Linked DNA regions of Paenarthrobacter nicotinovorans. The protein of the gene in region 1 interacts with the protein of each later gene in a pairwise test. Links are inferred from orthologs where the notes say so. Each region holds a gene or a part of one and is shown on either strand. Other genes may lie near its edges.

The links.
Region 2: the proteins of JMY29_RS15610 (region 1) and JMY29_RS17245 interact in binary tests that used the Escherichia coli proteins (3 or more experiments, as listed by UniProt). The link is inferred for Paenarthrobacter nicotinovorans from one-to-one orthologs.

What each region holds. Positions count from the first base shown.
Region 1 is NZ_CP089293.1:3,362,259-3,377,751, forward strand. Bases 4,760-7,612 are described here. They hold JMY29_RS15610 (Nramp family divalent metal transporter), read left to right. Parts: upstream 4,760-5,487; coding sequence 5,488-6,738; downstream 6,739-7,612. Other genes in these bases: JMY29_RS15605 (amino acid permease), read right to left, coding at 4,760-5,119; JMY29_RS15615 (CPBP family intramembrane glutamic endopeptidase), read left to right, coding at 6,791-7,519. Also shown: JMY29_RS15585 (enoyl-CoA hydratase/isomerase family protein), read right to left, coding at 1-550; JMY29_RS15590 (thiolase family protein), read right to left, coding at 550-1,776; JMY29_RS15595 (pentapeptide repeat-containing protein), read right to left, coding at 1,908-2,564; JMY29_RS20895 (hypothetical protein), read right to left, coding at 2,564-2,698; JMY29_RS15600 (dienelactone hydrolase family protein), read left to right, coding at 2,799-3,524; more of JMY29_RS15605, read right to left, coding at 3,656-4,759; JMY29_RS15620 (VOC family protein), read left to right, coding at 7,625-8,062; JMY29_RS15625 (1,4-dihydroxy-2-naphthoyl-CoA synthase), read left to right, coding at 8,084-9,046; JMY29_RS15630 (AMP-binding protein), read left to right, coding at 9,056-10,195; JMY29_RS15635 (1,4-dihydroxy-2-naphthoate polyprenyltransferase), read left to right, coding at 10,249-11,130; JMY29_RS15640 (DUF4229 domain-containing protein), read right to left, coding at 11,190-11,501; JMY29_RS15645 (PLD nuclease N-terminal domain-containing protein), read left to right, coding at 11,589-11,996; JMY29_RS15650 (hypothetical protein), read left to right, coding at 12,087-12,593; JMY29_RS15655 (dynamin family protein), read right to left, coding at 12,574-14,052; JMY29_RS15660 (dynamin family protein), read right to left, coding at 14,049-15,493. UniProt on the Escherichia coli protein: H(+)-stimulated, divalent metal cation uptake system. Involved in manganese and iron uptake. Can also transport cadmium, cobalt, zinc and to a lesser extent nickel and copper. Involved in response to reactive oxygen.
Region 2 is NZ_CP089293.1:3,700,072-3,715,608, reverse strand. Bases 1-2,897 are described here. They hold JMY29_RS17245 (nucleotide exchange factor GrpE), read left to right. Parts: upstream 1-1,067; coding sequence 1,068-1,727; downstream 1,728-2,897. Other genes in these bases: JMY29_RS17235 (heat shock protein transcriptional repressor HspR), read left to right, coding at 2,881-2,897; JMY29_RS17240 (DnaJ C-terminal domain-containing protein), read left to right, coding at 1,892-2,869; dnaK (molecular chaperone DnaK), read left to right, coding at 1-1,065. In the rest of the region: more of JMY29_RS17235, read left to right, coding at 2,898-3,309; JMY29_RS17230 (aspartate dehydrogenase domain-containing protein), read right to left, coding at 3,342-4,151; JMY29_RS17225 (MarR family winged helix-turn-helix transcriptional regulator), read right to left, coding at 4,159-4,707; JMY29_RS17220 (cupin domain-containing protein), read left to right, coding at 4,925-5,449; JMY29_RS17215 (Rieske 2Fe-2S domain-containing protein), read right to left, coding at 5,547-6,647; JMY29_RS17210 (recombinase-like helix-turn-helix domain-containing protein), read right to left, coding at 6,651-6,872; JMY29_RS17205 (alpha/beta hydrolase), read right to left, coding at 6,865-7,494; JMY29_RS17200 (thiamine pyrophosphate-binding protein), read right to left, coding at 7,495-9,192; JMY29_RS17195 (SDR family oxidoreductase), read right to left, coding at 9,221-10,057; JMY29_RS17190 (SDR family oxidoreductase), read right to left, coding at 10,107-10,850; JMY29_RS17185 (alpha/beta fold hydrolase), read right to left, coding at 10,847-11,641; JMY29_RS17180 (VOC family protein), read right to left, coding at 11,628-12,611; JMY29_RS17175 (PDR/VanB family oxidoreductase), read right to left, coding at 12,652-13,614; JMY29_RS17170 (aldehyde dehydrogenase), read right to left, coding at 13,629-15,170. UniProt on the Escherichia coli protein: Participates actively in the response to hyperosmotic and heat shock by preventing the aggregation of stress-denatured proteins, in association with DnaK and GrpE. It is the nucleotide exchange factor for DnaK and may function as a thermosensor.

The DNA.
Region 1 (15,493 bases):
CGTAGATCCCGGTAATGAGGTTGATCCGCAGCGCCTCTTCAGCCCGCAGTACCGCCCCGGCCAGGAGGATCTCCTTGGCTTTCGGTTCCCCGACGAGTTCCTTGAGACGCCAGGTGGCGCCGGCAGCGGCCATGATGCCCAATCCGGTTTCCGGGTTGCCGATGCGCACGCTCGGGGTGCCGATCCGGAAATCGGCAGCGTAAGCCAACTCAGCGCCGCCGCCCAGGCAGTAACCATCCAACGCCGCGATGACGGGCATGGGCAGCTTGGCGATGCGGACAAAGATCGTGGAGTTGATGCCCTGCAAAGCGTCGTCCCGGCGCCGCTCACGCAACTGGCCGATATCGGCACCGGAGGCGAACACGCCGTCGGTACCGGCAATGATCAGTATTCTGGGGTTCCGCTCCAGCTCGGCACACACGGCATGAAGCTCGTCCACCATTTTCTGGTCGATCGCGTTGCGGACCTCGGGGCGGTTCAGCAGAACGGTCAGGCGGTCGTCGCGTTCTTCGAGCAGGAGCGTAGTGAAGTCTTCAGGATTCAGTGCCATTACACGCCTTCCAGCAGCATTGCCGTGCCTTGGCCCACGCCGATGCACATGGTGGCCAGGCCGAGTTTCGGTCCCGTCGCCGAGGCCAATTCGCGTTCCATCCGGCCCAGCAGTGTGATGGCGATCCTTGAGCCGCTGGAACCGAGGGGGTGTCCCAAACTGATGGCACCGCCGTCGTTGTTGACGATTTCAGGGTCAAGTCCAAGGCGACGCATGCTGGCGAGGGACTGGGTGGCGAAAGCCTCGTTGAGTTCCACGGCACCGAGCTGGTCGACGCTGAGCCCGGTGCGGGCCAGCACCTTTTGGGTGGCAGGGACGGGACCGATGCCCATGATCTCGGGCTCGCAGCCGGCTGAGGCGCCGTCGATGATGCGGGCGCGTGGTGTGAGGCCGAACTTCTTGATGGCGGCTTCGGAGGCGACGATGATGGCCGAAGCGCCGTCGTTGAGGGAGGAGGAGTTCCCGGCGGTGACCACGGATCCACCGGGAACCACGGGGCGCAATCCGGCAAGGACGTCCATGGTGGTTCCTTCCCGGGGGCCTTCGTCCGTGTCCACCACGGTCTCGGACTTCCGCGTTTTCACGGTGACGGGAACGATCTCATCTTTGAACCGTCCGCCGGCGATGGCTGCCAGCGCACGCTCGTGCGACCGAACGGCAAACGCGTCGGCGTCTTCGCGGGAGATATTGTCCACACGGCCGACTTCCTCGGCAGTTTCCGGCATTGAGTAGGTCATCTTGCCGTCGCGCGACAGCTCGCCCTTGGTGAAGAGCGGGTTGGCGAAGCGCCAGCCGATGGAGGTATCAAAAATCTGGCCAGGCTTGGCGAAGGCCGTGGTCGGCTTCTCCTGGACCCACGGCGCACGGCTCATGGACTCGACGCCGCCGGCAACCACGATGTCCGCGGCACCGGATTTGATCATCTGACTGGCCATGATGATGGCGCTCAATCCGGAAGCGCAGAGCCGGTTGACCGTAATGCCCGGGATGTGGAGGGGAAGCCCGGCAAGGAGGGTTGCCATTCGGGCAACATTGCGGTTTTCCTCCCCGGCGCCGTTGGCGTTGCCGAGGATCACCTCATCAATCGAGTCAGGGTCGACGCCGGCACGCGCCACAGCTTCCCGGACCACCAATGCGGCGAGATCATCGGGTCGGACTGAGGACAGCGCCCCACCATAGCGACCCACAGGCGTCCGTGCGCCGCCAACAAGAAAAGCCTCGACCATGAGAACATCCTTCGCGAAAGTGAAAGGGACCGGCCTCGAATAATATACCGACCGTTCGTTCTATAAAGATTACACGGCCCAGCGGGAGGGTCAACAGATGAAGCTGCCCGCCGGACCGCATCCCACCCCGCTCAGACCACCCGGATTCCGAGATGACCGGCCAACAACGGCGCCATCAAGCTCAACTGGTAATCGTCGATAACCGCCCCCGCCAGCCCGGCCAAACCATTGATTCCCCGAAACTCCGATGTCCGCAGATCCACGTCCTTGAGCTTGGCGCCCGTCACATCAAGGGTTCCGATGGTGCAGTTCTTCAACGCCACCCGCGTTCCCGTGCATCCACCGAGATCGAGTTCGTTGATGATGCAATCGGAGATCTGGACATCCATGAGCTTGGAACCACGGAGATTCACGTAGTCCAGCTTGCCGCCGTCGATTCGGACCGAGCGCCAGTTGCCCTCATAAAGTTCGGCCGAACCCCATCGGGGATTGGTGATCTCGACATCCTGCCAGGACGTACGCGCAGCCATGAACACGGGCGCGTACGGCTCAGCCAGGATGCACTCACGGAACGTCGCTCCCCGCAGTTGTGCCTCGTTGAAGGACACACCGTTGAATTCACACTCAATGAAATCCGCGCCGCTCAGTTCCTCCCCGTCCGCCGAGACCCGGGTGAGCCGGACGCCGTCGTACCGTTCGCCGCGCTGGAACTCCGGGGCGTCGTCGTCGCGCAGTTCATCCAACCGCACCGGGGAGATCTTGGGGGCCGCCACCTTCGCAGCCGCCATCAGAGCGCCTCCGCTTTTCTTGCAATCGCCGCTGGAGCGGTGGTCCCGGTGTCCGGCGGAAGATCCGGCAAGCCGGCCCGGGCCCGCTCCGGTCCGGCGTTGATATGCTGCGTCAAAGTGGTGGCTGGTTCCATGCTTCGAGCCTATCCCCGGGCGCCGACAAAACCGTCCCCGGGGGTCAGCAACCCTGCCAAACCACCGCCGGCGCTGGAAACCACACCGAAAGGCCACCCCATGGTCACCATCGATTTGAGCGGACAGAGCAAAGCAGCGGGAGGCTCAGTGTCCCTCAAGGGATACCTGGCCGAGCCCCCGGGCGAGGGTCCGTTTCCCGGGGTGGTGATGATCCACGAAGCCTTTGGATTGGATGATGTGATGCGTCGCCAGGCTGACCGGCTGGCGACGGCGGGCTACCTGACGCTCGCGGTGGATCTGTACAGCGACGGCGGTGCAAGGCGCTGCCTCGTCGCCACCATGCGCTCTATGCTCTCGGGCGAGGGCCGGGCTTTCACCGATGTGGCCACCGCCAAAGAGTGGTTGCGCAACGATGACAGGTGCACCGGCAAGGTGGGCGTCATCGGCTTCTGCATGGGCGGCGCTTTCGCGTTACTCGCCGCAAACGATGGTTTTGACGCCGCGGCCGTGAACTACGGCCAACTCCCGCGGGACCTGCATAACGCCCTCCAAGGCGCGTGTCCGGTGGTTGCCAATTACGGCGGCAAGGACCGCACCCTGCCCGGAGCTGCCGCCAAGCTGGATCAGGCCCTCAACAGCCTCGGCATTGAGCATGACGTCAAGGAATTTCCGACGGCGGGCCACGCCTTCATGAACGACGCCCCGGTAGGACCGAAGCTGCTCCGCCCCCTGACGCGGGTCATGGGCATCAAACCCGATCCAGCCTCCGCCCCGGAAGCATGGCGGCGCATCGAAAAGCATTTCGCGAAGCACCTGGCAGGCTGACCCGGGCAAAAGCTGACCCGGGCAAAAGCTGATTCGGGCAAAAGCGGGCCGAAACGACGGCGGGCGCCCCTTCCGGTGAACCAATCACTGGAGGGGGCGCCCGTCGTCGAGCCTCTGTCAGCTCATAAGCGTCAGCTGAAAAGCTCGCTCTTCGGCTGGTTGTTCTTGACCTTCTGCCAGCCGATCCACAGCACCAGGGCGAAGAACGGAATGGTGGCAAGGGTCCACAGGCCCAGCAGGAAGACCTCGCCTGTTGCCTTGTCGGTCATGGTGTCGAAACCGATCAGCACAGTGATGGCAAGCAGGGCGACCAAACCCAGCCAGCTGGTCCACGGCGAACCGGGCATGGGGAGGCTGGAGACCTTGCCATGCTTCTTACGAAGCGCGATCTGGCTGGCGAAGATGGAACCCCACGTGAAGATCACGCCGATGGAGGCCGTGTTCAGTGCGAGGTCGAAGGCGTGCGAGCCACCCAGCCAGATGTTGAGCAGGATGCCAACGAGGTACACGCCGCCGATCGCGAGGATGGCCGCGTACGGCACATGGCGGGTGGACATCTTGGTGAGCCACTGCGGGGCGTGGCCATTGTTGGCCATGGTGCGGAAGATACGGCCGATCGAGTAGAGACCGGAGTTGCAGGAGGACAGCGCGGCGGTGATGACGATCATGTTCATGACATCGCCCATCCAGCCAAGTCCCATCTGGCCGAACACGGTAACGAACGGCGAGGTGCCGGCGACGTACTGGTCGGACGGCAGCAGCATGGCAAGCAGCGTCACCGAACCGACGTAGAAGACAACGATGCGGAATACGACGGCGCGGATCGCCTTGGGAACTTCGCGTTCCGGGTTCTCCATCTCACCTGCGGTGATGCCGACGAGTTCAATGGCGTTGTAAGCGAAGATCACGGCGTTGAGGACCAGGATCATCACCAGGCCGCCCTTGGGGAACATGCCGCCGTCTTCGTGGAAGAGGTTGGCAACAGACGCATGGCCCTCGCCCACCTTGGCGTTGGTGACAACCATGAACGTGCCAACGGCCAGGAAGATCACGATTGCTGCGACCTTGAGGCAGGATGCCCAGAATTCGAACTCGCCGAACGCCTTGACGCTGAACAGGTTCACAGCCACCAACAGCACCAATGCGGCAATGGCGGACAGTTCAATAGGAACGTTGGGGAAGAAGAACTGGAAGTACAGTCCGATCGCGATGAGTTCGGCAATGCCCGTCATGGCCCAGTTGATGAAGTACATCCAACCGGAGAGGAAGGCGCCCTTCTTGCCGAACATTTCGCCGGCGTAGCTCACGAAGGAGCCCGACGTCTGGCGGTACATGATGAGCTCACCGAGTGCGCGCATCAGCAGGTAGGCGATGACGCCGGCGATGGCGTAGGAGAAGATGAGGGCCGGGCCCGTGGAGGCCAGGCGGCCACCGGCACCCATGAAGAGGCCGACGCCGATGGCGCCACCCATGGCGATCATGGTGACGTGGCGGCGGCTCAGGGTCTTTTTGTATCCCTCGGCGCTGAGGGTAGAGCCTGCGGCTGTGGATGAGGCCTTGGGGCTCTGGAGATCTGTGGGAGTACTTTGCGGCACAGCTGTTCCTTGTGGGTTGGGGTATTGCTGTAGGGGTTTCGCCCAGTGCCGGGACACGGGCGGCTTTGGCACACATAATTCGAGCTTTCCCGCTTTGAGGATCCCGAAGTGTGACAAAGAACGCAGAACGCCGAAGCTTCGCGCAACCCGTCTATCTTACGGGATTAACCGGAATGCCCGTGACGCAGGCAACAGCACCCCTTTCTCCGGAAGCCACGCGGGGTCGGATATGGCCCATATTTATCCGCTGGATGGGCCATCTCCGACCCCGGATTTCGGTTCTCCAATGGATTGCCTAAATAAAACTTTTCGGTATGCCTAAATTTCGCTATCCTCGTAGTGAGTACCCCCAACGATGAGGAACCCCAATGGCTGCACCCACCCTGGAAACACGTGCCACCCCCGGCAAAGTATGGTCCCGGCTCCTGCTCCTGGGACCTGCCTTCGTTGCTGCGATCGCCTACGTGGATCCGGGAAACGTCGCAGCCAACCTCACGGCCGGTGCCAACTACGGCTACCTGCTGGTCTGGGTCCTGGTTGTAGCGAACGCCATGGCAGTCCTGGTCCAGTACCAGTCAGCCAAACTCGGCCTCGCCACAGGAATGAGCCTCCCTGAGATTCTTGGCAAGCGGCTCGGCAACAAGCGCCGGCGCCTCTATTGGCTGCAAGCTGAAGTTGTTGCCGGAGCCACGGATATGGCGGAAGTCATCGGTGGAGCCGTGGCCTTGAACCTGCTGTTCGGAATTCCGCTGCTTGCCGGTGGCGTGATCGTCGGCATCGCCTCCATGCTGCTTTTGGCCTTGCAGTCGCGGCGGGGCCAGCGCTCCTTCGAGTACGCCATCCTGGTTCTCCTGGGGATCATCGCCGTGGGCTTCGTGTCCGGGCTGTTCGTCAATCCCCCGGATGCAGGGAGCGCCCTTGGCGGGCTGGTTCCGCGTTTTGAAGGTACGGACACCATCCTTCTGGCAGCGAGCATGCTGGGCGCCACCGTGATGCCCCACGCGATCTACCTCCACTCGGCCCTTGCCCGCGACCGGCACGGCTTCTCCCCGGACCCCGCCATCCGGACAAAGCTGATCCGCGCCACCCGCACGGACGTCGTCGGCGCCCTGCTCCTGGCCGGGGTCGTCAACATCTCCATGCTCCTTCTTGCCGCCTCCAGCCTGCGCGGCATAGAAGGCACGGACACCATCGCCGGCGCCCACGCCGCGGTGACGTCCGCCCTGGGCCCGGCCATCGGCGTGATCTTTGCCATCGGCCTGCTGGCATCCGGACTGGCGTCCACATCGGTTGGTTGCTATGCCGGCGCGACCATCATGGGCGGTCTCCTCAAAGTCCGCATTCCCCTGCTCACCCGCCGCGTCATCACCCTGATCCCCGCCCTGATCGTGCTGGGGGCCGGCATTGAGCCGACACTCGCCCTGGTGCTGAGCCAGGTGTTGCTCAGCTTCGGTATTCCTTTCGCTTTGATTCCCCTGATCCGGCTCACCGGCAAGAAGGATGTCATGGGCCTCCACACCGACGGCATGCCGCTGAAGATCGCGGGTTGGACAAGTGCCGTGCTGATCGTCGGTTTGAACTGTGTCCTCATCACGCTCACCCTCACAGGGCAGTCCTGATATCCGGCCTGGCCTGATCCGGAGCATCAGGCAGCAAAGCTAGGCTGGAACCATGGGCACTCTTCATACCAAGGCATCTTTGTACAGATTCACTGCCCTGGATGCCTTGGCCGTAGCCGTCTATCTCGGGTTCACCGTCTACTTCACGGTCAGCGGGGAAGCAGTCGAACGGCTGATGCTTCAGCTGTTTCCCGACCCGGCCACAGCGTCCTATGCCGTCAACGCGGTCTTCTATGCCGGCGTCGGAATATTTGCCGCGGCGTCAGCCTGGCGTGTGGCGGGACGTGACCTGAAGATCCTGGGGACGCGTCCGTGGTTCACCTTGGGCATGATTCCCCTCGCGATCGTGGTGATGCTTATCCTGACGGCTCTGCTCGTCGCCGCGTTCGGGACTGCCCAAAGCTCCGAGAACCAACTGGGTATCCAGGGATTGCTGCAGCACGTTCCGGCCTGGTTGATGGTGCCCCTGCTGGTGGTTCTGGGGCCGTTTGTTGAGGAGTACCTATTCCGCCATCTCCTGATCGGCAAGTTGTCGCAGCATGTGAACATCTGGATCTGCTGCGTGATCTCCGTGGTGGTTTTCGCGTCCATCCATGTGGTGGGCCGCGAAGGACTGGTGCTTTCAGCCTTGGCGCCCTATCTGGGAATGGCCGCGGTGCTGGTGGCCGTCTATGTCTGGACAGGCAAGAACCTGATGTTTTCCTACTTCGTGCACGCGGCCAAGAACCTCATGGCCGTCGTGCTGATCTACGCGGTCCCGCCCGAGCTCCTGTCCAACTAAGGGACAGCAAATCTCTACGCGCACTGTCCCCCGCTCGGGTAACCCGGACGGAAGTTGACCGCATTGCGCTACCCAGCCACCCGCCGTCGGAATAGCTTGGTGGGCATGACACTCAACATCCAGGTAGCCGTCGACTGCAGGAAGCCCCACGAACTCGCCGATTGGTGGGCCGAGACCCTCGAATGGACCGTGGAACCCCAGGACGAGGCGTTCATCCGGTCCATGATCGAGCAGGGATTCGCCACCGAAGACCAGACCATCACCCACAACGGCAAACTCGTCTGGGCCGAAGGCTGTGCGATCGTGCCCGCCGAAGACACCGATCCCAAAACAGGCCGCCGTATCCTCTTCCAGACCGATCCCAACCCCAAGACCGTCAAGAACCGGGTGCACTGGGACGTCCGCCTGGACGGCCGGGACAAGGACGTCGTGCGCAAGGAGCTGGAAGCCCGCGGCGCCAAACACCTCTGGACCGCCCGCCAGGGACCCCAGGAATGGCACACCATGGCCGACCCCGAAGGCAACGAGTTCTGCATCAGCTAAGGCCATTACTAGACTCGGACTGTGAACAACGATCTCCCTGCCAAGGTTTCCGACATCTTTGACCCCTCGCGCTGGCGCACGGTTTCGGGTTTCGACGACTTCAAGGACATGACTTACCACCGGCAGGTCGAACGGTCCGCGGACGGCACGGTCAAGGATCTCCCCACAGTCCGTATCGCGTTCAACCGTCCCGAGGTCCGCAACGCCTTCCGTCCCGGCACCGTCGATGAGCTCTACCGGGCCATGGACCACGCCCGGATGACTCCGGACGTCGCCACCGTGCTGCTCACCGGCAACGGGCCGTCCGAAAAGGACGGCGGACATTCGTTCTGTTCCGGTGGCGACCAGCGGATCCGTGGCCGCGACGGATACAGGTACGCAGTAGAAGACGCCCCAGGAGACTCTGCTGAATTTATAGACCCCGCCCGTGCAGGCCGCCTCCACATCCTGGAAGTCCAGCGGCTCATGCGGACCATGCCCAAGGTGGTCATCGCCGTCGTCAACGGCTGGGCGGCCGGCGGCGGGCACTCCCTGCACGTGGTCAGCGACCTCACCATCGCCTCCCGCCAACACGGCAAGTTCAAGCAGACGGACGCCACGGTAGGAAGTTTCGACGCCGGATACGGCTCTGCGCTGCTGGCGCGCCAGATCGGGCAGAAAGCCGCGCGGGAAATCTTCTTCCTCGCCCGCGAATACTCCGCCGAGGACATGGTCCGGATGGGTGCCGTCAACGAGGCCGTGGACCACGAACGCCTCGAAGAAGTCGCCCTCGAGTACGCCGCCGACATCGCCCGGCAATCCCCGCAGGCCATCCGCATGCTCAAATTCGCGTTCAACCTGGCCGACGACGGACTGGCCGGGCAGCAGGTCTTCGCGGGCGAAGCCACCCGCCTGGCGTACATGACGGACGAGGCTGTGGAAGGCAAGGAAGCGTTCCTCCAAAAGCGGGATCCCGACTGGTCCAGCTTCCCCTACTACTTCTAGGACTCCTCCGTGAACGTCGATCCTGTCCTCAAAGCCCTGATGGCTGCCCTCCACGGTGAGGGTCCCGCCGTCGAAATCGTCTTGGATGAAAACGGCGAACCCCGGGCGGTGCCGGTGGAGACCGGCGTCGAGGATGCCGCAGTGGTGGTCCGCACCTCCGGTTCCACGGGAACACCCAAGGCAACTGTCCTGACCGTCGATGCCCTCGCGGCGTCGTCGGTGGCGACCGCCATGGCACTGCGCGGCGAAGGCCAGTGGCTGCTCGCGCTGCCCCTGCAGTACGTGGCCGGCGTGCAGGTGCTGGTCCGCTCCCTTTATGCGGGAACCCGGCCGTGGGTGATGGACCAGACCAACGGCTTCACTCCGGAGGCCTTCACCGCCGCAGCCGAGGAACTGACGGACAAGATCCGGTTCACCTCCCTGGTGCCGACGCAGCTGCAACGGCTCCTGGACTCCACCGCGCCCGAAACCCTCGCCGTACTGCGCCGCTTCAACGCCATCCTGCTGGGCGGCGCACCGGCGTCGCCCGACCTCCTGGCAGCCGCCCAGGCCGCGGGCCTGAAGGTGGTCACCACCTACGGTTCCGCCGAAACGTGCGGCGGGTGCGTGTACGACGGCGAGCCGCTGGACGGCGTCGAAATCCGGATCGGCGACGGCGACCTGGAAGGCCGGGTCCTGCTGGGCGGCGACACGGTGGCCGCGGGTTACCTGGATGCTGCCCGCGCGTCAAAGGCTGCGTTCTTCGAAGAGGACGGTACGCGCTGGTACGTCACCGGCGACCTTGGTGAACTGTCCCCGGAAGGCAAACTCACCGTGCTGGGACGCGCCGACGACGTCATCATCACCGGGGGCGTCAAGGCCTCCGCCACGTATATCCAGAGCAAGCTGGAAGAGCTCGACGGCGTCACCGCGGCTTTCGTCGCAGGCGTCCCCTCGCGGGAATGGGGCCAGGCTGTTGCGGCCTACGTGGCCGTCGAGGATCCCAGCCCTGACGGAATCAAGGGTTTCACGGCCCGGCGGGAAGCCGCCCTGGGCGTCCTGGCCCCGAAAACAGTGTTGGCCGACAAGGAATTGCTGATGCTGCCGAACGGAAAACCGGACAGGCTGGCCATGATTGAACAGCTTTCCAATCTGCATCAGGGACAATAGACAAGTTCTTCCCCCCAACTGAGATCAAACGCGAAACACACGAGGTACTACACGTGGCGACAGCTGCACAATGGATCCAAGGAGCCCGGCTCCGCACCCTGCCCGCGGCAATAGCGCCGGTCCTGATCGGTTCGGCAGCGGCGTACGAGCTCCATGCTTTCCGGCTGCCGAACGCGATCCTCGCGGCGCTTGTCGCGCTTCTGCTGCAGATCGGCGTCAACTACGCCAACGACTACTCCGACGGCATCCGCGGAACCGATGAGGACCGGGTCGGCCCGCTGCGCTTGGTGGGTTCCGGCGCAGCGAAGCCGGAACAGGTGAAGTGGGCGGCCTTCGCCCTTTTCGGCGCTGCCATGCTGTGCGGCCTCATCCTGGTGATCATTACCCAAACGTGGTGGCTCATCCTGGTGGGCATCGGTTGCGTCCTGGCAGCGTGGGGTTACACGGGCGGCAAGAACCCCTACGGCTACATGGGCCTGGGTGATGTATTCGTGTTTGTGTTCTTCGGACTGGTGGCCACCCTGGGTACCACCTACACGCAGGCCGGCCAGGTGAGCCTGGCCGCAGTCATCGGCGCAATAGGTACCGGCCTCATCGCCTGCGCCTTGCTCATGGCCAACAACGTACGGGACATCCCCACGGATACCGCGGCCGGGAAGCGGACCTTGGCAGTCCGCCTGGGTGACCGTCATGCCCGCGAAAGCTACGTGCTGATGCTGGCCGTGTCCATCCTGCTGGTGATCGTCCTGGCGCCCACGAAGCCCTGGATGTTGATCGTGCTCCTGCTGATCCCCGCCTGCCTCATGCCTGCATGGCTGATGGTCAACGGCAAGAAGCGCAAGAGCCTCATCCCGGTGCTCAAGCAGACCGGCCTGATCAACCTCGGCTACAGCCTGTTGTTCTCGCTCGGGCTCATTCTGAGCCGCGGCTTCTAGGCTCCACAAAAAGCGAACGCCCCCGGCAATGTGCTGAGGGGCGTTCGCTGTTTCAATTCTTAGGCCGCGCCGGGGCGCTTGTCGTTATTGACGGCAATGTCCGGGTTCTTCTCCACCAGGCTGTCCTCAGCTTCGGCGTCTTCAACCTCGCCGGCGGTGCGGATGGGCTTGGCGCGCCCGGAGAAACGCTCGCGCATCGCCGCCGTGGCTTCGTCGCGCTGCTTCTGGAAGAACAGGTAGCTGATGGCGAAGGCCATGAGCCCTGCGAAGATGGCCGCAGGCAGCAGACCCACCTGCAAAAGGGCGAAGATGATGAACAACGGCACGAACAGCGCCAGGCGGATGAGGGAATACTTCAGGAAAGCCACCATCCAAGTTTAGCCGCCCGAATGGTTGCACTCTGGTCACGGCCCAAAGAGGGCGTCCAGCGAACGGCTTCCGGGCACTAGACTTGATGCATGCTCCGCGTTATAGGCGTCGTCGTCGTTCTTGTTGTCTTCGTCTATGCCCTGGTGGATGTCATACGCACTGACCGGCACCAGACCCGCGGCATTTCGAAGACCGCGTGGATCATCGTGATGATCGTCCTGCCGTTGCTGGGTGCCGTTCTGTGGTTCATTTTCGGCCGTCCCTACAACAAGCCCACGGCCACCCCCGTAAGGCGCCACCCCACCGCACCGGACGACGACCCCGAGTTCCTCCGCAACCTGGAGACCCGCCGTCGCAACCAAGCCGAAGAGGACCGCCTGAAGAAGCTCAAGGCGGATCTCGAAGCCAAGGAACGCAAACTCCGGGACACGTCATCAGGCACGGACGATGCCCACCGCGGTGAGCCGGATACGCATGATACCGACGAGCTGAAGTAGGCAAACATGGCCCAGCAAGCTGATGGTTCACGGCAGTCACCCTCCACGCCATCAGTCAGCGGGCCACCGGCGCCACCCCAGCGCCCGGGCATGTCCCTTTCAACTCCGCCGCCCATCCCTGCAGCGGTAAAGCCTCCCGGCCCGGCCCGGTTGTCCCGTTCGCTGTGGCTGGCAAGTTTCGTGGCCGGCATCGCCGTGGTCTTCACGGGGTTCCTTGGCCGCGACGCCCACTTTGAGCGCTTGAAGGGCGTTATCCAGTCCATGGTCCCGGACGGCGACGCCAACTCCGTCGAGGGGGCCGCCGCCGTCGTATTCCTCGGCAGCCTGGCCATGATCGCCGTGGTGGTCGCGATGGAAGCCGTCCTCTTGGCGATCCTTTTCAGGCGACGCACGTGGCCCCGTTGGGCCTTGGCTCCCCTGCTCCTCCTCCACGCCGTCGTCACCGTGATCACCGCTGATTATGTGGTCGCTCCGGGCAATGACGGCGTCATGGCCATGGTGCTTCTCGCCGCGCAATTCATCCTCGCTGCAGCCGGCCTGATTCTGCTTTTCCTGCCGTCGACGACAGCCTGGCTGCTCAGCGGGCGGCGGGCATAGCCGCCAGGATACCTTCGCAACTGCGCAGGACAACCCGGCAGGCTTCCACCGCCGAAGGCTCGACCAACAACGGGTTTTCCGCGATCTGCCGCCAACGGTCAAGGGCCCTGCGGGTTTCGCGCGCGATCTCCTCCGCGTCCGCGTCCGGGGGAAGTCCCAGCCTCTGGAACGGAAGGTTGCCGCGGCCGCCCACCAGTCGTTCCGCGTCCTCTGCCTGCCCGGGTGGCAGGACCACACCACCTGTCCGCAGCGAGCCCAGGAGCTTGAGTTCGCGGAATTCGTGCGCGCCGGCAAGCAACTCCTCCAGCGCCGGTTCGAGGACTGCTGACTGGCCGGGTTGGGAGCCGCTCAGCAGTGACTCCAAACCCACGACGGCGGCACGCGCCTTGAGTGCGTCGGCCCGCGTTTGGAACAAGGAGGCCACTGTGTCCAGCAGGCGGCCGAGTCCGCTGCGTCGCGCGAGTTCGTGCGCCAGTTCCGTCGGGTTGGTGATTCCGCCCCGGATCAGGGCCACTGCCAGCCGGATCCCGAACAGCCCGAACCGTTGAACCAGGGAAGCCTTCAGGCCGGGCTCCACGCCTTCCGGTCCGGCCGCGCGGACAAAGCGGTCAACAGAAAGCATCATCCTTTCGCGCTGGTTCCGGTCCATGCGCGCCAGGAGCATGAGGGCGTCCACGTCGCCCTGGCGCATGGTCCTGGAGCTCTGCGCCAGCAGTCCCGCCACGGGTACCACTCCCAGCGCGAGCGGTTTGAGGTTTTCGTCCCGGCTGTATCTGTCGGCAATCACGGCAGCGGAAATGAGCGAATCTATCCTGCCGGCACCTATCTCATCCGCGCGTGACAGGACAGCGAGGGCATTGACCGTCCCGGACTTCCCGGCGGCGGTGTCCTTGAAGGATTCGAGGAACCGGACATCCGAGGCGTGCAAATGACGCATCAGGTAGATAACGGCGTCCGCAGCGGTGGGAGCGTCTTCGGGAAGCAGGAAGGCCGTGGACCTCCCGGATACATCCTTGGACAAGGAAGCGATGCCCGGAGTGTCGATCAAGGTGAGATCCCGGAGGCTGGCTGCCGGCCAATCAACCACGAGCTTTTCCACGTCCTCCGCCTGGAATTCCCCCAATGAAAACACCAAGCGGCCATCTTCACGGTGCACTGGCAGCGCCTGCGGCCCGCCTGCCAAGGGGTGCAGGGTGATACGGGGAGCGTGCCCGTAGCGGTACCACGTGACGATCTTCGTGCACTCACCGGCGTCGGTAGGAGCGATCTCCTCGCCGATGATGGCATTGAGAAGGGTGGACTTTCCGGCTTTGACCATTCCGGCCACCGCAATGCGCAACGGCCCGGCAAGGCGTTGGTCGAGGTCGTCCAGGACAGCCAGGGCAGCCGGGTCCCCCTGGAAGACCTCCCGCGCTTGCCGGAGCAGCTCCGCTGCGCCGGCGATTCCCGATTCGATCATCCCGCCGGAACCGCGGACGACGCCGGAACGGCGTGCTGTCCTCCGGCCCCTTCTTCCTGAAGTTGCCGGGCAACCGCGTGCAAGGTTTCCACGGCTTTGAGCTGGTTCTTGATCTCCTTGATCCGCAGGTCCCGCTCGGCAGCATAGGTGGCTGCCGCCTTCTGCGCCGCAGCCACGGATTCGGTGAGGGAACGGTGGTGTTCCTCTGCGATGTCCGTGAAGTGATCCCGGGTGGCCCGCTGAACCAGCCGCAACCGGTCCTTGAGTTGCTTGCCCACCTGGAACACGACGTCGTCCACCTGCTTCCGCACCAGGAGTTTGGCCTCTGCCTGCCGACGTTTCAGCCGTGCTTCCTGCTCCTCCCGATACGCTTTCCGGCCCAGCATGAGCCCGGCCCCCACAGACAGCGGGTTGATCAGGGCCAAGCCAAACAAACCCGTCAAGAGGCCAAACATCAGCACCCCGCCGTAGGACCCGCGCATGCCGATCAGAACCTTCTGCACAGGTCCCATACGGCCATCTTCCATGTCCTGGATTTCTGCCACGGGGTCAAGCACTCCGCCGGTGTCGGCAACGTGGAGGGCAGGCAAAGCCACTTCGTCTTCGGAAAAATGCTCTGCCACCTGTCCGGCCAGCCACTGTGCCCGCTCGCTGGTCCACACGAAAGTGTCGGACACGGCGGCGGCAACGCTTTGTTCAAGCCACTTGGCGAACTGTTCCCACGCGGGACCGGGATCGCCCTGGTCAATGGCCGCCTCGGCTTCGCGTTGTATTCGCCGAAGACGGTCCTTGAGGTCATATTCCATGTCCGCGATGAGATCGCCAATGCCGTCATTCAGGGTGGTCTGCCATCGGGCGGACTTCTTCCGGAGCGCGTCGGCATCGTCCTTGGCCGCTTTCAGGCCCGCGATCATCTGCGGTGTGTCTTCGGGATTTTCCAAGGCCCCAAGTTCCGACCGCAACGCCAGCATGAGGTTCCCCGTAACCGACACGAGGTCGTTGCCTACGGACCGGCGCTGGATGAGAGCCGCCTCAGCAACAATGGCGTTTCGCAGGTAGGAGACCAGCTCCGGGAATCCGGATTCGTTGTTCAATTCGGCGTCCTGGAGCCTCGCGGCCTCGAGCCGCACCTCCGAAGAGACAGGAAACAGGGGGATGTCCGGCCCGACGTCGGCCAGGTGGCCCTTGTCCAGCTCAGCGATCTGGCGCCATGCCGGATAGAGGTCTGTTTTGGACAGCACGCAGGCTACGTTGGGACTCACGCGCATGGCTTGCCGGAGGAAGCGCATTTCCGGTTCTGTGTACTCCTGGGACGCATCGGAGACAAACAGCATGGCATGTGCCGAGGGCAATGCCGTGAGCGTGGTCAGGGTGTGGCTTGAGCCAAGTCCTCCCACTCCCGGGGAATCCACAATGCAGAGCCCGCCTGACAGGAGCTTCC
Region 2 (15,537 bases), 350 kb from region 1 along the record:
GGCCCGGTCCACCTGGACGAGCAGCTGACCCGTGCCAAGTTCCAGGACCTCACCAAGGACCTGCTGGACCGCACCAAGAAGCCGTTCCACGACGTCATCGCCGAAGCCGGCATCAAGGTTTCCGACATCGACCACATCGTCCTCGTCGGTGGCTCCACCCGTATGCCTGCTGTCTCCGAGCTCGTCAAGGAACTCGCCGGCGGCAAGGAGCCCAACAAGGGCGTCAACCCGGACGAAGTCGTGGCCGTTGGTGCCGCACTGCAGGCCGGTGTCCTGAAGGGCGAGCGCAAGGACGTCCTCCTCATCGACGTCACCCCGCTGTCCCTCGGCATCGAAACCAAGGGTGGTGTCATGACGCACCTCATCGAGCGCAACACGGCCATCCCCACCAAGCGTTCCGAGACCTTCACCACCGCTGACGACAACCAGCCGTCCGTGGCCATCCAGGTCTTCCAGGGCGAGCGTGAATTCACCCGCGACAACAAGCCGCTGGGCACGTTCGAACTGACCGGCATCGCTCCGGCACCGCGTGGCGTCCCGCAGGTCGAGGTCACCTTCGACATCGACGCCAACGGCATCGTCCACGTCTCCGCCAAGGACAAGGGCACGGGCAAGGAACAGTCCATGACCATCACCGGTGGCACCGCGCTCTCCAAGGACGACATCGACCGCATGGTCCGTGAAGCCGAAGAGCACGCTGCAGAGGACAAGGCACGCCGCGAAGCTACGGACACCCGTAACTCCGCAGAGCAGCTCGCCTACTCGGTGGACAAGCTGATCGCCGACAACGACGACAAGCTGCCGGAAGAGGTCAAGACCGAGGTCAAGGCCGACGTCGACGCCCTCAAGTCCGCACTGGAAGGCACCGACGACGCCGCCGTCAAGACCGCGTTCGAGAAGCTCCAGGCCTCCCAGACCAAGCTCGGCGAAGCCATCTACTCGCAGGCCGCCGCAGCTGATGCTCCGGGAGCCGGCGCTGAAGGCGCACCTGCCGCTGACAAGGCCGCCAACGACGAAGACATCGTTGACGCCGAAATCATCGACGAAGACGAAGCGAAGAAGTAGCCATGCCTCATCACGGCAACGAAGCAGAGCACTCAGAAGGCAACGAGCCGCGCAAGCCGGTTATTCGGGACAACCGCAAGGTTGACCCGGAAACCGGGGCAGCCCGCCACCCTGAAGGCGAAGCCACGGCTCACAGCGAAGGCAACGCCGCTCCCTCGGACGGCGATGCGCTCTCCCAGGCTGAGGAAATCCTCAACGGGGTAGAGGTGCCGGCTGAAGAGTCGGTAGCCTCCGGTGCCGCAGCTGAAGCCCAGGCAGCGGAGCTCCGCAACGATCTCCTTCGCCTCCAGGCTGAGTACGTCAACTACCGCAAGCGCGTCGAACGCGACCGCGCCGTAGCAGGGGAGATGGCCGTCATCGGCGTCCTGAACTCCCTGCTCCCGGTGCTGGACGACGTCGACGCCGCACGCCAGCACGGTGACCTCGAGGACGGCCCCTTCGCCGCGATCGCCACCAAGCTGGAGAACGCACTGAAGACGTACGGACTGGAACGCATCGCGGACACGGGTGTCGAATTCGACCCCACCATCCACGAAGCACTCATCCAGCAGCCCGGCGAGGACATCCAGGTTGACACCGTCAGCCAGGTGCTGCGCTCCGGATACCGCTCAGGCGAGCGTGTCCTGCGTGCAGCCCAAGTGATTGTCGCGGTTCCGGCTTAAGGTGAGTTGACCGCAGCGCGAAGTGGAATATGGGCCCCGGGAGTGGCATCGGGCCTGCCGGAGCGTGGCGGCTCAAGTCCGTTAGGACTGAGCCGCCACGCGTAGGGGCGGGGGCCCATATTCCGCGTAGCGCAACGTAACGACAGATTTGAAAGGAAACGCTCTTGGCCAGCCAGGACTGGGTTGAAAAGGATTTTTACGCGATCCTTGGTATCGCCAAGGACGCGTCCGACGCGGATATCAAGAAGGCTTACCGCAAGCTAGCCCGGCAGTACCATCCGGATACGAATTCCGGGGATGCTGCTGCGGAGAAGAAGTTCAAGGACATTTCCGAGGCTTACTCGGTGTTGTCGAGTCCTGAGGACCGGCAGCAGTATGACGCCATCCGTGCCATGGGTGGCGGGGCCCGGTTTGCTCCGGGAGCCGGGCGTGGCGGTGCGGGTGCCAACGGTGGGTTCGAGGACCTCTTTGGCGGCCTGTTCGGCGGCGGACCAGGCGCCCGTCAGCCTGCGGGCGGAGGCATCCCTCCGGAGTTTGCCGACTTGTTCGGCGGCGGATTCGGCGGTGCCGGCCAGACCGGTTTCCAGCGGGCTCCGCAGAAAGGTTCGGACCGCACGGCGACCACCACCATTTCCTTCGCCGGCTCCATCAAAGGCACCACGGTGAGCCTGCGCGAAAGCAACGGCAACGTGATCGACGTCAAGATTCCAGCCGGGATCAAGGACGGGCAGAAGGTCCGTCAGCGTGGCAAGGGCAATGTCGGCCCTGCCGGCAACGGTGATCTCATCATCACCGTGAGCGTGAAGCCCCACGATTTCTTCCAGCGCGACGGCGACAACATCCGCATCCACGTGCCTGTCACGTTCGCGGAAGCGGCGCTCGGCGCCACCATTGAGGTTCCAACGCTCGACGGCGACACCGTCAAGTTGCGTGTACCGGCGGGCACACCCTCTGGCCGTACCTTGAGGGTCAAGGGCCGTGGCGTGAAGACGTCCAAGGCGACCGGCGATCTCCTGGTGACCATCGACGTCGCGGTTCCCCAAAACCTGAACAAAGAAGCGGAGGAAGCTGTCAAGGCGTTCGCTGCTGCCACCACTGACGCGAACCCGCGTCGCGACCTGGCCGCGAAGGCCCGGTTGTAAGGAGGCAGGTCATGGCAATCGACGTCAACCAGCCGATCTTTGTCATCTCCGTCGCTGCGGAGCTCGCTGACATGCATCCGCAGACGTTGCGCCAGTACGACCGTCTGGGCATCGTCTCGCCCAGCCGCGCCCCCGGCAAGTCCCGCCGCTACTCCCAGAACGACGTCAATAAACTGCGGGAGGTCCAGCGCCTTTCGCAGTCCGGCGTCTCCCTCGAGGGCATCAAGCGCATCCTTGACCTTGAGAACCAGGTGGCCGCGCTGCAGTACCGGGTGGCTGAACTGACCGAGGAACTGTCACGGCGCCGCACGCCGATGGATGCGCGCATCTTCGCGGCGGGAGCTGCCGGCGACGTCGTCAGCCTTGCCCGCGGGCAGAGGCCACGTGGTCGTTCCCAGGCAGTTGTCGTGTGGCGGCCGCGGCCGGCGGAGGACCGCTGATCCCCGGATCAATGCAGCTGGAGCAGGCTTAGCTAGACCAGCCCTCCGCGTTCGCCGATCGCCGCTTCCAAGGACCGGAGGACGGCAAAGGGGACTATCCCGCTGGTCCTCGGGTTCTGCGGACTGGGGTTGTTGCGGATCTCGAAGCGGTATTCGCCGGAGGGGCCCGAGGCTTCAATGACGTGGCTGGTCAGTGAGGCCTTCGGGTCGGCCGTCAGCCGCACCTGCACGCCGTCCCAATCCCCGACGGCCTCAGCCACGGCCGCTGCGACGTTGAGTGAGCGCGGAAACAGCCGTGCCGCTTCCTGGGCTGAGCCGAGGAAGACCTCCAGCGGTTCTGTGGTCGCTCGGATCCCATCGGCTTGCTCCTGTTCCATCCAAGGTTGGACCAGCGTTTCAGGAAGTTTAGTGGTGGAGACCACCACGGAATCGTAGGCGGCTTCCCTTGCGCCGGCTTCAAGGAGGTCGAGCCCGCCCACAGCGCCCGACGTCATGAACAACCTCCCGGGACCGCACGCGTTCAAGCGTGCTGCCAGCCCCTGGTCGGCAAGGGCGCCGATGGAGGTGATCAGGAAATCCACGCCCGCGCCCAGGATCTTTTCAGCGTATTCAGTCACGGCGGACTGCCCCGCGCATTCCACGATCAGCTCGCAGCACTCCAGGGCCGCTTCCAAGGTCAGCGAAGGGAAGGGGCGTTCGACGGCGGGACGCCCGGTTCCGTTGTCGGTGCGGCTGATGATGCCGGCTAGTTCTGCGCCCACCACCTTGCCCAGGGAGATGTCCTCGGCGACGCGCGCGCCGATGGCTCCGTAGCCGATGATTCCTATGCGGTGGGACGTCATTCCTGTTTCACTTTCCGGCGTCAGCGGTGGGTACTGACTGTCCGTCCTCGAATTGGTCGATGGAAGCGGACACCTTCCTGAGGAGCCCGCTGAGCTGGGTGATTTCCTTGGCGTTCAGCCCGGCCAGCATCTGGCGCTGTGTGGCGAGGTGCTCCTCGAAAATGGAGTCGATGACGTCTTTGCCGTGCGGGGTCAATTGCGCGTAGACGACGCGTCGGTCGGTACGCGTGCGCACCCGCTCGATGAGGTTTTGTTCCTCCATGCGGTCCAGCCTGAACGTGATCCCGCCAGTGGTAAGCATTGACGAACTTGCCAGCTCGCCGGCTGTCTTCCGGTGTGGTTCACCGGAGCGGCGCAGGTTTGCCAGCACGTCAAAGGAGGCCAGCGTGAGTCCGTATTTTTCGAAAACTGAGTTTTCAATGACGCGCTGTTTGATGATGATCTGGGCCAAGCGCCCGAAGACGCCGATGGTACCGGCGTCCAGTCCGGGCTTCTCCCGGGCCCAATCCTCGAGGATGCTGTCCACTGTGTCGCTGGTGTCCGGTTGCTTACCCATGGTGGTCCATTCTCATCGTGGTTGCCCTTTTCATAAATAACTTAGCACTGACTTTCTCAGTACGAGGAAGATTGGTGCGTGAGTCCATTGGGTTTGTCCTGCTTGTCACTCAGATCTGGTTATCTTAGAGTTGAGATAACTAGATCCAAGGAGATAGTTGAAGGCGGCGTCATCGAAGACGTCCGCAACAAGGCAGTAGCAACGAGAGAGGTCCATCATGAGTGAAGCTGTTGCAGCAACGGAGACCACGCCCGAACTTGAAGCGATGATTGATTCGTCCATCGCTTCAAGGGACACGCGGCAGGTCGATTTCGACACCCTGAAGTTCCAAACGAAGGCCGGCGCCAAGTTCCGTCGTGGTCAGGTCCGTTACATCGGTTCAGGCGCCACGGGGGACCATTCCGGTGATACCAATGTCCTCCAAGCGGAGCATTTCACCTTCTCCAACATGGTTCTCCCGGCGGGATGCGTAGGTCCGGAACATACTCATCCCGACGTGGAAGAAGTGTTCTTCGTTCTTGAGGGACAGGTTGAATTCAGCGTTCACGATGTCGAAGACGGGACCAAGAAGGCGAGCCGGGTTCTGGGTTACCGCGATTTGATCCGTGTACCTGCCGGTGTACCCAGGAGCCTTCGGACGGTCAGCGACGAAGACGCATTGATCTGCGTCATTATCGGCTCCAGGAAGCCGGAGATTCCTTTCTACCCGCCGTCCTCCGAAATGCACGGGGTAACCCGGTAGTACGAGTCGGCAACCAAGTACGCCCGGAGCCTACTGGCAGGCTCCGGGCGTACTTGTGTGTGACCGCGATACCTCAAGCGACAACCGGGTCCTGAAGCTACAGGGCTTCCAGTTTGGCGGCTTGCTCGCGTGCATCGGCCTGATGGATTCTGCGGATCCTCGCTACGCCGAGATCGTGCTGGTATAGATTTTCTTCCCTGTCTGCGTCAGCTGCCAGGGCCTCAAGAACCTCGCGGTCCTGTTCCAGGACCACCCAGTGTTTTTCCTCCAGGGTTGCCTTGTACATGAACCTCCACACATCCCGTTCCCAGCCGGATACACGCCGGGTACGCCAGTGGAAGACGGCGGACGTCTCCTGGTCGATCGGCGTCGACATTCCCACGATTCCGAAAACGCCGCCTGGTCCCGCCGATCGGGCGTACGGAATTTCCAGGTCAACGTAGTCCATGCCCTCGCGGCAGAACTCAACCCAGTCGAAATTGACGCCGCGCTGATCTGTTTTCTCGAAGAAGAATCCCCGTTCCGTCTCACGGATCCGGAACCGCGCACTGGTATCGCCGCCGGACATTGAATGTGATTCACGGTGCAGGAAGGCGCCATGCATGGGGTCCAGGACGTTGTCCATGTAGAAGCGCCAAGGACCCCTCCACTCGGCATAGTTGGAAAACCAGGCGACGGCGGGATCAGCCAGCCGGTCCGGGACCTTGAATTCCGGTACCTCGGAATCCTCCGTGAGCGGCATGAACGCAAAGATCGTGTCTGCTGCTTCAACAACGGAAAGCGACACCGTGGCAGTCTTGCCTTCCAAGGCACAGCCGGGCATCCCTGGAACGGAGACCACTTTTCCGGTCCCATCCACTTGGACGCCGTGGTACTTGCACGCAATCCTGTCTCCCAGGTGCTGGCCAACAGACAACGGTGCACTACGGTGAGGGCACCGGTCCTCGAGCATGCGGACCTGTCCCCGGGCGTCACGGAACAGCAGCCAGTCGATGTTCAGCCTTTTGACCTTGACCATGGCTCCCGCACCGACGAACCGCGAGGGGATGATGGGGTACCAGCGGTCGCGAAGGCCACTGGCGGCCAATTCGGCGGCGTCCATGTGATGGCGTACGCCCACTGCGTACTTCTTCTTTCCGACTGGTCGTGATACCGGGGCGCCTGCTTGTCCGGAGGCCGGAGCTGTTGTGATGGTCATGGGCTATTCTCCTAGTCGTCGCATTTCGGCACGGAAGCTTTCTTCGTTCCAGGGCTCGCCGTTCGGTGCGTGCAAGCCGAGGGTGTTGAGTCCCGCAATGACTCCTTCCAAGTCATGCGTCCCCCCGCCAAAGATCTCTGCCAACGCTCCTGACAGCTTCTTCTCGTAGGGACCAAGGGGTTTCCCCAGGCGCGACTGGGCTGGATCCAGATACAGTTCAGGCATTTCCATCCTTTTCGGGTCGGGCGAAGGCGTGCAGGCCTTCTGCGATCTTGATGAACGATGTGGCCCACTCATTGAAGGAACCGGGACGGTTCCGGTGAGCGGGGATCCCGCAATGGTCGATGATGACGAAGACCCCGTTCCGGATGCCTCCGGCCACGCTCTGGGCTTTTGAGATGTCCGTATCGAGCGTTGGTGCTGCTGCAATCACCAGCGTGGGAGCTTGTACCTCGGACATCACTCCGGCCAGCTTGAGATCCTGGGGGTCAACCTCCGGGTCACCCAGGATGAGGCTCATCACCAGCCCGGGATGGGTTGATCCCAGAATGACGGCGCCCAGGACATCCGGGCCGGTTGCCACGATGTGTACCGGACCCTTCCACGCTTTCTTCAAGGCAACAGCAGCAGACTCTGCCCAGCCCTGGGCGCTCCCAGCAGCAGCGGAAGCCTGCTCCTCGGCCCACACCCGAGCGCCTAAGTCATCACGCTGGAAAGAGAACCAAGAGTCCGTAGTGCCGGAACCTCCCAGGCAGACAACGGGGTACTTGGGCATGGACAGCCCATCCGGGGAATCTGTGTCCATGACACGGCCGAGGCCAGGGTCGCTGAAATTCAAAGTTTCCATTCAGGCCTCCTCGTGCCCGGGCTGCGGGATGTGGACGGGAGGAACAAAAGGTCCCGGCTGGGGGACCAGCGCTGTGACGTCAACTTCGATGACGGCCGGTCCGCGGACGTCCAATGCCTCAACCAAGGCTTGGTCGAAGGTCCCCGGTGACTCTACGCGCCAAAACGGCAGGCTGAGCGAACGCGACAACAGCTCGAAGTCGGGAGTTCTGAGATCCACTCCCGCCCGCGCAAATCCATTGGCCTCCTGGAGGTTTCGGAGCACACCGTAACCGCCGTCGTTGAACACCAGCACCACACACCATGCGCCTGAACCGGCCAAGGAAGCGAGCTCTCCAAGGTGGACGGCCAGGCCGCCGTCGCCCACCATTACTGCAGTGGGGACCTCCGGCCGCGCGCAAGCTGCGCCGATGCCCATGGCCAGGCCTTGGCCGATGCCACCACCAACGGGAAAGACGTTGGTTTCCCTTGCGTAGATCGGAAGCAGCCGATTGCCCCACTGGCTGGAAGGAATCGTCACGTCCCTGGCGATGACCGATTCGCGGTGGAACCTTTGACGGATGCTTTCGCAGACCTCGGCGTATCCACCGATGTAACGGGAGAGCTGTTCCCGGACGGAGTAGCGGACCTGGCGGACCCTTTTCGGCCAGGACCCTGCGGCCGGATCGGCGTCGGACTGAAGCGGGCCCCGCCGGGCGCCCAGCTGCCCGTTGATGGCGGCCAGGATGCTCCGCGCGTCACCAAGCAGCCCAACATCGGCGGGATAGACGCGGCCGATGGCGTCGGCGTCGATGTCTATTTGGATATGGGGCGCGGGCAACGCCAGGTGGTAGTGCTTGGTTTCGTTGGATCGGAAGTGCGTGCCGATGCTGAGCAGCAGATCCGCCTCCGCCAGCAACCTTGATGCCTCCGGCGTAGTGGCAAAATTCCCGATGACCAGATTGTGGTCTTCGGGAACAACGCCCCGCCCGGAGTTGCTGCTCAGCAGTCCGGCTCCCAGACGCTCCATGAGGGAGGCCAGCGCTTCGCCTGCTCCGGCAGCCCCGCCACCTGCCCAGATCACCGGGCGCTTGGATGCGGCCAACAATTCGACTGCCTCGTTGAGGGCATCGGCATCCACCTCGGGGGGAAGCCGCTCAGCGGCCTCGATGGCCCGCTGCTCATCGGGGCGCGCCAGGTATTGCAGGTCAGTGGGCCATTCGATGCTGGAGGGGGAATGCGGCAGCGACTGCAGGTGGGCAATGGCCTCCTCCAGATCGGCTTCAGCGTCCTTGCAGTTGAAGATGGTGCGCGCGTATCCGGAGACGGCGTCCAGCATTTGCAGTTGGCGTGGAACCTCGTGGATAACCCCGCGGTTCCCGCCGAGAAATTCACTGTCGATCTGGCCGGTAATGTGCAGGACGCGGCTTCCCGCCGTCAACGCCTCCACCATGGAGCCGGCCGCATTGCCGGCTCCGGTACCGGTGCTGGTCAGGGCAACACCGAACTTGCCGCTTGCCCTGGCGTAAGCATCGGCTGCATTCACCGCGGCGGCTTCGTGGCGCATGGGGATGAAGGTAAGTTCACGGTCCACGGCTTCCACCAGGGGGAGGTTGTGGATGCTGATGACGCCGAAGGCGGTGTCGATCCCGTGACGGCGCATCACCCTGACGAGGACGTCCCCGCCGTTGGGTCCGTTGGTTGATTGTTTCTGTGACATCGAGTCCCTTTCGTAGCTTGAGTGGTTGTCAGACGTACCGGTTCACGCCGCCGCCGACTTCCACCGTGGTTCCGGTGGTATAGCCGCTCAGTGGCGAAAGCAGCGTGACGATGTGGAAAGCCACTTCCTCCGCTGTGCCGAACCGGCCGAGTCCGATGCCCCTGTCCTTGGCTATTTCGGCACTCCAGTCGGCGTATCCGAGGTCGGACATCGCGATTTCGAAGCGCCGTCGCCACTGGCCTGTATCGATGAGCCCGAGCATCACTGAGTTCACGCGGATGCCGTCCGATGCCAGGTCCTCGGCGATCGAGTGCGTCAGGTTGAGCAGCCCGGCACGGGCTGCAGACGTCGCCGCAAGGCGAAGTTCCGGTTGCCGGGCCAGGATGGCGTTGACGTTGACTATCGCCGCGCCCGGCCGGCGGGTCGTCGACGACGGCGGTTGGCTTACCTCGACGGCGGACGCCGAGCGGGCAAGCGACGCGCGCGCGGAGCGGATCATGTTCCACGCCCCGAAAATCTTGAGGTCGAACTCTTCCCGGAATTGCTCGTCTGTGGTGTCTTCCAGTGTTGCCATCAGCGATCGTCCTGCGTTGCAGACCAGTCCGTCGATGCCACCGAAGCGCTTCAGTGTGGTGGTGATGAAGGCATCGGCAGCGTTCCGGTCCGTGACATCGCAGGATTCCAAAAGGATGGAATCCGGGTCGGCCCAAGAGAATTCGCTGAACGCTTCCTCAAGCCGGTCCACGTCCCGTGCGCATGCTGCTACCCGGGCTCCTTCGCCCAGGAGAAGCCGTGCGGTGGCGAGGCCAACGCCTGAGCTGGCTCCCGTCACCACCACTGTCCGATCTTTCAACTGCAGGTCCACGTACGGTTCTCCTTCTTTTTGATGTTCAAGGGGGTCCTCACTGCGCTGGCTACTGACCCATGACGAATCCGCCATCAACAACGATGTTTTGGCCGGTAATGAAAGCTGCTGAATCCGAGATCAGGAACTGCACCACGCCGGCCACATCGTCAGGAGTCTGCTCCCGGGCCAGGACCCGGCGGTCCTGGTAGAGCTGGAAGCGGTCAGCCGGGACCCGTTCGGTTGCTTCCACCCGGGTCAGCCCGGGAGCCACGGCATTGATCCTGACGCCGGCCGGGCCGGCGTCGCGGGCCATCGTCCGGGTCATGGACAGCACCGCTCCCTTCGACCCCACATAGTGCACAAGCCGGGGTGAGCCATACAGCGCAGCGTCCGAGGCAATGTTCACGATGGAACTGCCGGATTTCACCGCTAACTGCGGATAGAAATGCTTGCTCATCAACCACGTGCCAAAGGCATTGACGGTCATGACCCGTTGGAAGAAGTCGTCATCGAGTTCCCAAAACGCGTCCCCTCCCACCCCGTCGGCAAGCGCCGCATTGTTGACCAGGGCGTGAGCGCCCCCCAGTCTTTCCACAGCCGTGGCCAGCGCTGAGACGGAGGAGGCATCGGAGATGTCCGTGATGATCGCTGTTGCCGAGAGGCCCCGCGATCGCAGAGTGTCCTGGGCCGATTCTGCCAATTGCGGGCTTTTCTCGGCGAGCACAACGTGGTCCCCTCCAACGGCGAGCCGTTCGGCGATGCTGAATCCCAGCCCCCGGCCGGATCCGCTGACCACAACGAGCCGGCTCATGCCTGGCCCGCCCAGAAACGGAGCACGGCGTCGGCCATCAGCCCGGGCTGCTCCTGCAGTGCGGCGTGCCCTGCATCCTCAAGGATTTCGAACCCGGCTCCAGGGATGAGCTTTGACACCAAACGGGACTCCTCGACGCCCGTGACGAAGTCGTCCCGGCCGACGACGACGAAGGAAGGGACTTTGAGCGCAGTCAGGACAACTGTGTTGTTGGTCCGGGCCATCATCCGCGCCGCTGCCGAGTATCCCGGCAGGCGGACCGCCGCCATCTCGCGGCGCACGGTGTCGGCCACCGTCGTCGGCGTCACGGGGGAGACCAATCTGCGGAAGCGCCTGGCGGCAAAAACTTCAGGTCCGACGTCGCGGAGTTCATTGATCCGTTTGAGCATTCTGTCCGCCGATTCCTTCGTCAGGCAGGACCCTCGGGTGCTGCTGGCAAGGACCAAAGAGCGCACCAGCTCCGGATACCGTGCTGCCATCTGCGTGCCGATGACGCCACCCCATGACGTGCCAAAGACGTGGACGGGACCGCTGCCCAGCTCCGTAATCAATGCAGCCGCCACGTCCACATGGTCGTCGTGGACGGACGCGTCCGTGGATTGACCGTAGCCTGGCGCGTCCCAGGAGATGGTGCGGTAACCGTTGTTGCTCAATCGTTCCGCCAGGAGGGCGCATGAGTTGGCGTTGCCGCCGATCCCGTGCATCATCAGGACCGGGACCCCGGAACCGCGCATTTCAATGGATATGCCTTCGGACGACATCCAACGCATGGCCTTGTCAGTGGGTGGCATGGACAGCCTCCATGCTCAGGAAATAGTCACCGGATTCAGGCTGTACCAAGTCGCGGTACCCGGGATCGGCAATGCCCGCCATTGCACTGCGGACGGTTGCCGTGGGCGGTCCCGCGGTTCCCCATTGGTCGGACAGCTCAGGGGTTCGTCTCCATGTGCGGCAGAGCCAACTGTCTTCATTCACTTGGGCAACTTCCGAGGTGTATTCACAAACCAGGTTGTTTGGATCGGTGAAGTAGGAGAAGGTATTGTCGCCGGGGCCGTGCCGGCCAGGCCCCCACTGCGGGGCGATACCGTGCGATTTCAGGCTTCCTATCCCGCGCATGAAGTGGTCGATGCTTTGCATCTCGTAGGCAACGTGGTTGACGGAGGACCACGGCGCTTGGTTGAAGGCGATGACATGATGCTCGGCATTGCACCGGAGGAAAGCCATTTGGTGCTCCGACCAGTCGGAGATCCGCATGCCAAGCACTTGCGTATAGAAATCGGTGGCACGATCAATGTCCACCGTGTTCAGGACAACGTGGGCAATTTTCCGCGGCAGGGCGCGCCTGCCGCCGGGTTCCTGTGAGACCACTGCGTGGACGTTCGCGGACAGTTCCAGCAGCCGCCCTTCGGGGTCCACCAATTGCAGCCCGTAGCCGCCGGCTGCGTCATCCAGGGGACCGGGCTCCCGGAACAGCGGAATGCCAAGGGCTGCGAGTTTGACTGCCGCGACGTCCACGTCCCGTGGAGTGGAGAGGGCGAACGAGATGGAGCCGAGCCCGTTCTGCTCGGCCTGTTCCAGGCGAAGTATGTGGTGGTCCGAACCTGTTCCCCGCAGCCAGAACCTGTCGCTGTCTTCCTCCACGGTGGAGAGGCCCCAGACTTCATGGTAAAAATCCTTGGCTGCGACGGCCCGGGGGACCTTGAGGGAAACCGATCGGAGCGATCGGAGCTTGCATACGGGTTCAGCGGCGAAAAAAGTCATGGACAACCTTCCGGATTGAGTTGGGTGGGCGGATTGAGGATCAGAGGTCCAGGACGAGCTCCCGTGAGCGGCAACGGGAAACACAGACGAACATGGATCTGCTTTCGGCTTGTTCGGCTGGGCTCAGGAGGAAATCCCGGTGGTCGACGTCGCCTTCGACGACACCCACCTCGCACGTGCCGCAAATTCCTTCCGTGCAGGAACTCGGGACGTCGACTCCGGCCTGGTTGAGGGCATCCAGGACCGAGATGTCGGGGCCGACAGTGATGCGCTGGCCGGTGCTCTTGCACACGACATCAAAGCCGGTACTCTCCTCGGCGGTCGCGGAAGCAGGGACCGGGGCCTTGAACCGCTCCAGCCTGAGCCGGGAGGGGTCTTCGAGGGCAGCTTCAACGGCTTTCATGAGAGGTTCCGGACCACACACGTAGACGAGCGCATTTGCGTCGAGGGAACCTACCGCACCGGCAATATCCGCGAAGGTGCCATTGGCTTCGTCATCCGCATGGACTGTCACACGGTCCTGCGGCATGCCGGCTATTTCATCCAGGAACGCCATGGTGGCCCTGGACCGGCCAGTGTAAAGGAGAGACCAGTCCGCGCCATCACTTTCCAGCTGGCGGGCCATGGCGATGATTGGCGTTATGCCCACCCCACCTGCCACCAGTACGTAGCTTCCGGCCTCCTCCAATGAGAAGTTCGTCCGGGGACCCTCCACGTCAAGCAACGAGCCCACTGGGAGGTTCTCGTGAACAAACTTGCTTCCACCACGGGAGTCGGGGGTGCGGAGCACGGCCACCGTCCATGACGTTGAACTCGACGGATCCGAACACAGTGAATATTCCCGGGTGAGTCCATTGGGAAGGCGGAGGCTCAGGTGTGCCCCGGGAACCCACGAGGGAAGAGGGGCTCCTGACGGGTCGGTCAACGTGAGGCTGGTGACGCCGTCGGCCTCCCACTTTTTCTGGTGTACACGCAAAGTGCGGCGTGCAGGGCTGGTGCTCACTGAAGTGCCTTTCATTATTGTTCGACGGCGGGTTGCTGGGCCGCCCAGTCGATGGGCTTTCCGGACAGGTCCAGGTAGATGCTCTTTTGCCGCATATAGGAGCGGATGCCTTCGCGGCCCTTTTCGATGCCCAGCCCGCTTTCCTTGGACCCGCTGAACGGCGTCGAAATGCTGAACTGCTTGTAGGTGTTGATCCACACCGTTCCCGCCTGGATGGCTTTGGCTGTGCGCCATGCGCGGCGATAATCGCTCGTCCAAACACCGCACGCGAGACCAAAGACGGTGTCGTTTGCTTCCCGGACGAGGTCGGTTTCGTCGTCGAAAGGCAGGACCACTGCCACCGGTCCAAAGATCTCCTCCTGGCAAATGGCGGCCGAATTCGACACCCCGCTCAGGATGGTTGGCAGGAAGTAGGCTCCGGCATGCAGCGCCTCATCTTCCGGAGGCCCGCCACCACACAGCACAGTGGCCCCGTCCCGCCACGCAGCGTCCACCATGGCAGCCACACTGTCCCTGTGCTCGTGCGTCACCATGGGGCCCACTTGCGTGGCAGGATCGGAACCGGGACCAACGCGGAGCCGTTTGGCCCCATCGACAAGCCGGTTCAGGACTTCCTCAAAGATCGAACGTTGGATGAAGACCCTCGAACCGGCAATGCAACTCTGGCCGGTCGAAGAGAAGATTCCGTACAGGATGCCGGCCACGGCCTGGTCAAGATCGGCATCGGCGAACACAATCGTGGGCGACTTGCCGCCCAACTCCAACGTGATGGGCATGATCTTTTCAGCGGCAACCGCGCCCAGGGTCCGTCCGGTGGAGGTGCCGCCCGTGAACGAGATCTTGCCGACCTGCGGATGGCGCGCCAGAGCGTCACCCACCGTCCGTCCCGGTCCCGGCAGTACGGAGAGCAGCCCGGGCGGCAGGCCGGCGTCGTCACAAATTCGGGCCAAGAGGAGCGAAACCCAAGGCGCCCACACCGGGGGCTTGATGATCACGGCGTTGCCTGCCGCAAGGGCTGGCGCAACCTTCTGGGCGTCGCTGGCGATCGGCGAGTTCCACGGCGTGATGGCACCCACCACGCCCACGGGCTCGTACATCGAAACAGAGAGGTAGTCGCCGCGGGAGGGAGTCAGAGCGTCCTCCAACGTTTCCAAGGCAGCCGCCGTGAAGCGGAAGGTGCCCGCGGCGCTGACGGCGAGGGCTCGGGTTTCAGCGAGCGTCTTTCCGGTGTCGAGGGTCTGCAGCTCAGCAATTCTTTCCGCATTGCCCAGGATGGCGTCACTGATCCGATGCAGCACTGAGGCCCGTTCGTGGGGGAGCATCCGCGCCCAACCACTGTTCTCGACCGCTTTCAAGCCTGCCTGGACGGCGGCATCGACATCATCGACCGTGGCTCCGTGCAACGTTGCGAAGCACGCGCCCGTGGCTGGATCGATTGACTCGATGAGCTTTCCGGCTCCTTGCCGCCACGTGCCTCCGACGTAAATCTCATCGGGTGTTGCAGGGGAGGGGCGCATCGTATTGCTCGGCGCAGCTCCGGTTTTGTCGGGGTTCATGATCGAGTTCCGTCCGTCATTGATGGTGCGAAAGGGGAGGTCCACTGCCTGGGCAGGCTCAACGGTTTTGCTTTACGCAAATTTACTCAGTACCAATTGTCTTAGTACTAAGATCTTTTGACCTGACCGATTCTTGCGGATTTTGTGATGGAGGTCAACATGCGTTTTCTTCGGTGGATTTTCGACGGCCGGCTCGGGGCAGGGGTTTGGCACGGTAAAGGCGCGACCGTGCCAAATTCGTGACGATGCGCCGCGGCTATTTGCGGGCGCTCATCTGGGCAAGCAGCGCCTGAGGGTTCGCTGGTTGAGGGCAGGGCAGGGCAGGGCAGGGCAGGGCAGGGCGCGGCAGGGTACGGGAGGGCAGGGC